DNA from 2 places in the Streptomyces sp. NPDC037083 genome. Region 2 is predicted to be linked to the other one. Evidence: riboswitches for the same ligand, from Rfam matches in the RefSeq annotation. Region 2 holds a riboswitch; the other holds the start of a gene.
The links. A riboswitch is a leader RNA that binds a small molecule or an ion and turns the genes downstream of it on or off. The one in region 2 is predicted to bind glycine.

Region 1 (3,325 bases), on a different contig from region 2:
GACCGCCGCCGCCGTGCGGGATGCAGAACGTCTTGTGCAGGTTCAGGTGCGAGACGTCTCCGCCGAAGTGACCCGGCTTCGCGAGCCCGACGAGCGCGTTGAGGTTGGCCCCGTCGACGTACACCTGACCGCCGGCCTCGTGCACCTGGGCGCAGATGTCGGCGACGTGCTCCTCGAAGACCCCGTGCGTCGACGGGTAAGTGATCATCAGCACCGCGAGCTCGTCCCGGTGCTTCTCGATCTTCGCCCGGAGGTCCTCGACGTCGATCTCGCCGTCCTCGGCGGTCTTCACGACGACGACCTTCATGCCCGCCATCACCGCGCTGGCGGCGTTCGTGCCGTGCGCGGAGGACGGGATCAGGCACACGGTCCGCTGCGCGTCCCCGTTGCCCCGGTGGTATCCGCGGACGGCCAGCAGCCCGGCCAGCTCCCCCTGCGACCCGGCGTTGGGCTGCAGCGACACCTTGTCGTAGCCGGTGACCTCGGCGAGCTGCTCCTCCAGTTCACGGATGAGCGTGAGGTACCCCTGCGCCTGCTCGGCCGGCGCGAAGGGGTGCAGCTGTCCGAACTCGGGCCAGGTGACCGGCTCCATCTCGGTCGTCGCGTTGAGCTTCATGGTGCAGGAGCCCAGCGGGATCATGCCCCGGTCGAGCGCGTAGTCCCGGTCCGCGAGACGGCGCAGGTAGCGCAGCATCGCGGTCTCGGAGCGGTGCTGGTGGAAGACGGGGTGCGTCAGGATCGCGTCGGACCGCAGCAGACCGGCGGGCAGGGTGTCCTCGGTGACCGCGTCGAGCGACTCGATGTCGCCGTCCCCCCCGAAGGCGGCCCACACCGCGGCCACCTGGGCCCGCCCAGTGGTCTCGTCACAGGAGATCGACACCCGGTCGGCGTCGACGAGGTGCAGGTTCACGCCGTGCTCCCGCGCGGCGGCGACGACCTCCGCGGCCTTCCCGGGCACCCGCACGGTCAGCGTGTCGAAGTAGGAGCCGTGCACGACCTCGGCCCCGCCGGCGGCCAGGCCCGCCGCGAGGACGGTGGCGTACCGGTGCGTGCGCCGGGCGATCGCCCGCAGTCCGTCCGGGCCGTGGTAGACCGCGTACATCCCCGCCATCACCGCGAGCAGCACCTGGGCCGTGCAGATGTTGCTGGTGGCCTTCTCCCGCCGGATGTGCTGCTCACGCGTCTGCAGCGCGAGCCGGTAGGCCTTGTGTCCGTCCGCGTCCACGGACACGCCCACGAGCCGCCCGGGCAGACTGCGCGCGAACTTCTCGTGGACGGCCATGTAGCCGGCGTGCGGGCCGCCGAAGCCCATCGGCACGCCGAACCGCTGCGTGGTGCCGACGGCGATGTCCGCCCCCAGCTCTCCGGGCGACTTCAGCAGCGTCAGCGCGAGCAGGTCCGCGGCGACGGTGACGAGCGCGCCGAGCCCGTGCGCCTGGTCGACGAGCCCCTTGAGGTCACGTACGGCGCCGGACGCCCCCGGGTACTGCACGAGCACGCCGTTGATCTCACGCTCGGCGATCTCCGCCGGAATGCCGTCGCTCAGGTCGGCGACGACGACCTCCACGCCGGTCGGCTCGGCGCGGGTCCGGATCACGGCGATGGTCTGCGGCAGCGCGTCCGCGTCGATGAGGAAGAGGCCCTTCTTGTTCTTCCCCATGCGCCGCGACAGCGCCATGGCCTCGGCCGCGGCCGTGCCCTCGTCGAGCAGCGACGCACCGGACGTCGGCAGACCCGTCAGGTCGGCGACCATCGTCTGGAAGTTCAGCAGCGCCTCGAGCCGCCCCTGCGAGATCTCCGGCTGGTACGGCGTGTAGGCCGTGTACCAGGCGGGGTTCTCCATGACGTTGCGCAGGATGACGGGGGGCGTGAACGTCCCGTAGTAGCCCAGCCCGATCATCGAGCCGAGGACCTGGTTGCGATCGGCCAGCGAGCGCAGCTCGGCCAGCACCTCGGCCTCGGTGCGCGCGCCCGGCAGGTCCAGCGCGTCGGCGTTCTTGATCACGTCCGGGACGGCGGCGGCGGTGAGCTCGTCGAGCGAGCCGTAGCCCACATGGGCGAGCATCTTGGCCCGCGCCTCGTGATCGGGCCCGATATGGCGCTGCTCGAAGGGGATTCCCTGCTCGAGCTCGGAGAGCGGAATGCGATGGGTCATTACGGAGGCCTCCTGGTCTGACACGACCTTCGAGGGTCACCACGGCGCGGGTACCCGGACGGCCTCCCCCTCTGTCATCTCAACCTGAGAGCTTCACCGGCCGCCCGCGGGCACCCGGCTTTCACCGTCGGTGAGAGCGGTGGCCGTCGACGCCGTCGGCACCCGCCCTGCTTTCCAGAGTGACCTCGTCCGTGCGGTACGTGAGCCTGAGAGATTCCGGGGAGGATTTGCTCCTTCGGCGCCTCCGATGACGTTCGGAGGACTCTCCCGCACGGGGTCAGCAGCCGTTGTCAGACTACCAGCGAGGTCAACGCCGCCCTCTCGAGTGGCCGCCCGTCCCATTGTGCTCTTTTGTAGTGCTTACGGATGAGTTGCGACCCAGTGGAGGGCCCGTGCGAACCGACATCGATCCGCGCAACCTGATCGGCCGCAAGGCGTTCGACCGCAACGGCACCAAGATCGGCACCGTCGACGAGGTCTACCTCGACGACGCCACGGGCACACCGGAGTGGGCGGCGATACGCACGGGCCTGTTCTCCCGCGACGCCTTCGTCCCCCTGGAGCCCAGCGAGCTGGTCGAGGGCGCCCTGCGCATCCCTTTCGACCGGGCCCTGATCAAGGACGCGCCGGACTTCGGCGTCGGTCGCCACCTCTCCCCGGAGCAGGAACTCCAGCTGTACCACCACTACGGTCTCGACATGGGATCCCCTCCTCCGCTCCCCGACCATGACTTCGGCCGACTGGCGGGCACCGACGACAGCTGAGCCCCCGAACGCAGGCCTGTCCCGACGCCCGAGCATCCCGGCCGGCCCGTGGGGCGGCCGGGCGCCGCCCGCGACGGCTTCACTCTGTGTAACGGACCCGCCTCACCGCGAGTTCCCGGGGCCCGCTGTCGTGGAGCCGACGTCCGGCCCGGGCGCCACGGCCGTCGGCCCCGACCCCTCCTCGGGTCTTCGCCGGACCAGGGGCAGCGGGTCCGCCGGCTGAAGCCCGGGATCGTCGGTCCGGAACGTCCGTACCCGCCCGGGCTCGGATTCCGGCGTCTCGAAGCGCACGGTGACGCGACCGAGCCCACTGCCCTGCACCCACCCGTGGCCGAGCTCGGCATGGAGCACGTCATGCCCCGGGCGCCACTGGTGCTCGGCCGCCGCCGGCTCGTCGCCCGCGGGC
Region 2 (3,325 bases):
GACCGGCCAGGGGGACGACGTCCTGCCCAGGGCCCTGCCCAGGGCCTCCAGCGGCAGGGCGCGCAGGTCGCCCTCCCACTGGGAGAGTTCGACGCCCACGAACATCACCGGGTCCGCCGTCTCGATCGCGGCCAGGCAGCGTCGGGCGGTGCGGACCACGCCGACCGCCTCGAACTCCGCGGAGGCGGCGGCCAGGAAGTCGATCGGGTCGTCCTGCCAGTCGGGCTCGTAGAGGCGGACCCGGCCGCCGCTCGCGGGGCCGTCCAGCGGGGTGCGGCCCGCCCGGCACAGCTCGGCCACGGCCGGCGGCGGCAGCGGAACGCCGACCACGCCGTCGGGGTTGACCAGGATGCCGACCTGCGGGGGGAGGCCGCGGGCGAACTCCACGGCCGGCGCGATCGTGTACGACATGTGCGAGCCGACGACCTGGCGGAACTGTTCCTCGGAGCTGAAGACCGGCACGTACACCTGGCCGTCGAGCTCCAGCGTGGGCAGGTCGAGGGGGCCGCTGTGGGGGCCGCCGCCGCTGGGGAGCGGCACCCAGACGAAGCTGCGGCCGAGCACCTCCACGATCCGGCCGCCGGCTTCCGGCACGCCGAGGGAGACGGAGAGCACCTCCTCCAGCTCGTTGCCGGGCCATCCGCCGTGCGGATGGGGGTGCGTCTGCGCCGGGAAGTCCGTCGGGAAGTCCGCCGGGGGGAAGTCCATCTGCCTACCGCCTGCCGAGAACCGCTCACTGTGCTGTGGCTGAAAGGCTAGCGGGTGCCGCGCGGGTCGTCTCAGCCCGTGAAGCCGATTCGTCGCAGGACGTCGGCCGCGGACCGGTCGATCAGGACCGCCGAGCCGCATCCTTCGGGCAGCCGGCCCTTCTCCACCGAGCGCAGCAGACGGGCGGCGGCGCGGCGGTGGCGCAGGAAGGCGTAGCGCGAGACGCCCCGGCCGCGCTCGCGCTGGCCCTCCAGCGCGGTGTCCGTGCCGACGTCGAGGAGAAGCAGGTGGAGCGTGCCGCCGCGGCGGCGGGCCTCGCGGGCCAGCCAGTCGCGGACCCAGGTCTGCGTACCGCAGTCGTGCACGACGACTCCCTCGCCGCCGCGCAGGGCGCGGCGCAGTCCGGCGTAGTGGGAGAGGCGCACGAGGGGACGGTAGAGCGCGTAGGGCAGGAAGCCGGGCATGCGGGCGTCCCAGCGGTCGCGGGTGTCCTGGGAGTCGACGCGGACGCCCTTGACGGCCCGCTTCATGAGCGTGGACTTGCCGCTGCCGGGCAGACCGGTCACCACGACCAGGTCACGGGGGCCGAAGAGCAGGCCGTGCGGGCTGCGGCCGGCCCGGTCGCGCAGGTCGCGGACGACGGGCGCGGGCCGCGGGCCGCACGCCTCCCGGGCCCGGGCGGCAGGCTGCGTGGGCAGCGCGATCCCCGAGCCGGTCGCCAGTGCCGTGGTCCTCGCCGTGGTCGTCCTGTTCACCGTGATCGTCCTCCCCTGGGGTCAGGTGGTGCTCATCCCCATCGAGCGTAAAGAGAAGGTAATGCGCGGTGTCTCGCGTTTTCATGCGCGTACCGACACAAGCCGGTTACAGATGCGGCCTGCCGCGATCGGGGCGAGCCGTGCAATGATGGCCGCGCCAACTGCATACCGGCCGTTTGAATCCGCGCGGGAGAGTCCTCAGCAGCAACTTCGCTGGGGCGCCGAAGGAGCAAGTCCCTCCCTTGAATCTCTCAGGCCCCGTTACCGCGCGGGCGAGGCACATCTGAAAAGCGGGTCGCCCTCGGGTGGCTCCACCCAAGGTGCAAGTCACGATCTTCCGCGATCATGGCGAACCTCTCAGGTTCCGATGACAGATGGGGAGGAACGACCTCGCCTGTCATGCCTTTGGGAGACGACCGACCGATGAGCAGTACCGAACCCTCTGACGTGCGCCGCACCGCGCTCGACGCCCTGCATCGTTCGCTCGGCGCGACGATGACCGACTTCGCCGGCTGGGACATGCCCCTGCGCTACGGCTCCGAGCGCGACGAGCACAACGCCGTCCGCACGAAGGCCGGGCTCTTCGACCTCTCGCACATGGGCGAGATCACCGTCACCGGCCCGCAGGCGGCCGCCCTGCTGAACTTCGCGCTCGTCGGCGACCTCGCGGCCGTCGGCGTGGGCCGCGCCCGCTACACCATGATCTGCCGGGCCGACGGCGGCATCCTGGACGACCTGATCGTCTACCGGCTCGCCGAGACCGAGTACATGGTCGTCGCCAACGCCTCCAACGCGCAGGTCGTGCTCGACGCGCTCGTGGAGCGGTCCGAGGGCTTCGACGCGGAGGTCCGCGACGACCGTGACGCCTACGCGCTGATCGCCGTGCAGGGACCTCAGGCGCCGGGAATCCTGCGGTCGGTGACCGACGCCGACCTCGACGGCCTGAAGTACTACGCCGGCCTGCCCGGCACCGTGGCCGGCGTCCCTGCGCTCATCGCCCGTACCGGCTACACCGGCGAGGACGGCTTCGAGCTGTTCGTGAAGCCGGAGCACGCCGTGGAGCTGTGGCAGGCGCTGACGAAGGCCGGCGAGGGCGCCGGACTGGTCCCCTGCGGGCTGTCCTGCCGGGACACGCTGCGCCTGGAGGCGGGCATGCCGCTGTACGGGCACGAGCTCAGCACCTCCCTGACCCCCTTCGACGCCGGGCTCGGCCGGGTGGTGAAGTTCCAGAAGGAGGGCGACTTCGTGGGGCGCGAGGCGCTCGCCGCGGCGGCCTCGCTGGCGCAGGAGAAGCCCCCGCGCGTCCTCGTCGGCCTGGTCGCCGAGGGGCGTCGTGTCCCGCGCGCCGGGTACGCGGTCGTCGCCGGCGCAGAGGTGATCGGCGAGGTCACCTCCGGTGCGCCCTCGCCCACCCTGGGCAGGCCGATCGCGATGGCGTACGTCGACGCGGCCCACGCGGCGCCGGGGACGGCGGGCGTGGGTGTGGACATCCGCGGCGCCCACGAGCCGTACGAGGTCGTGGCGCTGCCGTTCTACCGGCGCGAGAAGTAGACACTGGGCGCGGTCCCGCGTCCCACGCGTGACACTGAGCACATTTCCGCTGCTCACGCACGCCCTGAGCAGCCCCCCATTCATCAGCACTCCCCCGCGTACAGGAGAATTCAGGCCATGAGCAACCCCCAGCAGCTGCGCTACAGCAAGGAGCACGAGTGGCTGTCGGTCGCCGAGGACGGCGTCTCGACGGTCGGCATCACGGAGCACGCGGCCAACGCGCTCGGCGACGTGGTCTTCGTCCAGCTCCCGGAGGTCGGCGACGCGGTGACCGCGGGCGAGTCCTGCGGCGAACTGGAGTCGACGAAGTC

Region 1: linked by a shared signal. The riboswitch ahead of gcvP (aminomethyl-transferring glycine dehydrogenase) and the one ahead of gcvT (glycine cleavage system aminomethyltransferase GcvT) in region 2 are both predicted to bind glycine.

The regions. Positions count from the first base shown of each region.
Region 1 covers NZ_JBVJSQ010000008.1:10,027-13,351, reverse strand. Annotated here, with positions in the region: gene gcvP (aminomethyl-transferring glycine dehydrogenase) at 1-2,155, opposite strand, end outside; glycine riboswitch at 2,340-2,435, opposite strand; gene ACZ7DE_RS21865 (PRC-barrel domain-containing protein) at 2,548-2,919, shown strand; gene ACZ7DE_RS21860 (DNA polymerase IV) at 3,022-3,325, opposite strand, start outside.
Region 2 covers NZ_JBVJSQ010000016.1:235,088-238,412, forward strand. Annotated here, with positions in the region: gene ACZ7DE_RS35085 (enhanced serine sensitivity protein SseB) at 1-708, opposite strand, end outside; gene ACZ7DE_RS35090 (AAA family ATPase) at 780-1,463, opposite strand; glycine riboswitch at 1,641-1,740, shown strand; glycine riboswitch at 1,741-1,847, shown strand; gene gcvT (glycine cleavage system aminomethyltransferase GcvT) at 1,887-3,014, shown strand; gene gcvH (glycine cleavage system protein GcvH) at 3,132-3,325, shown strand, end outside.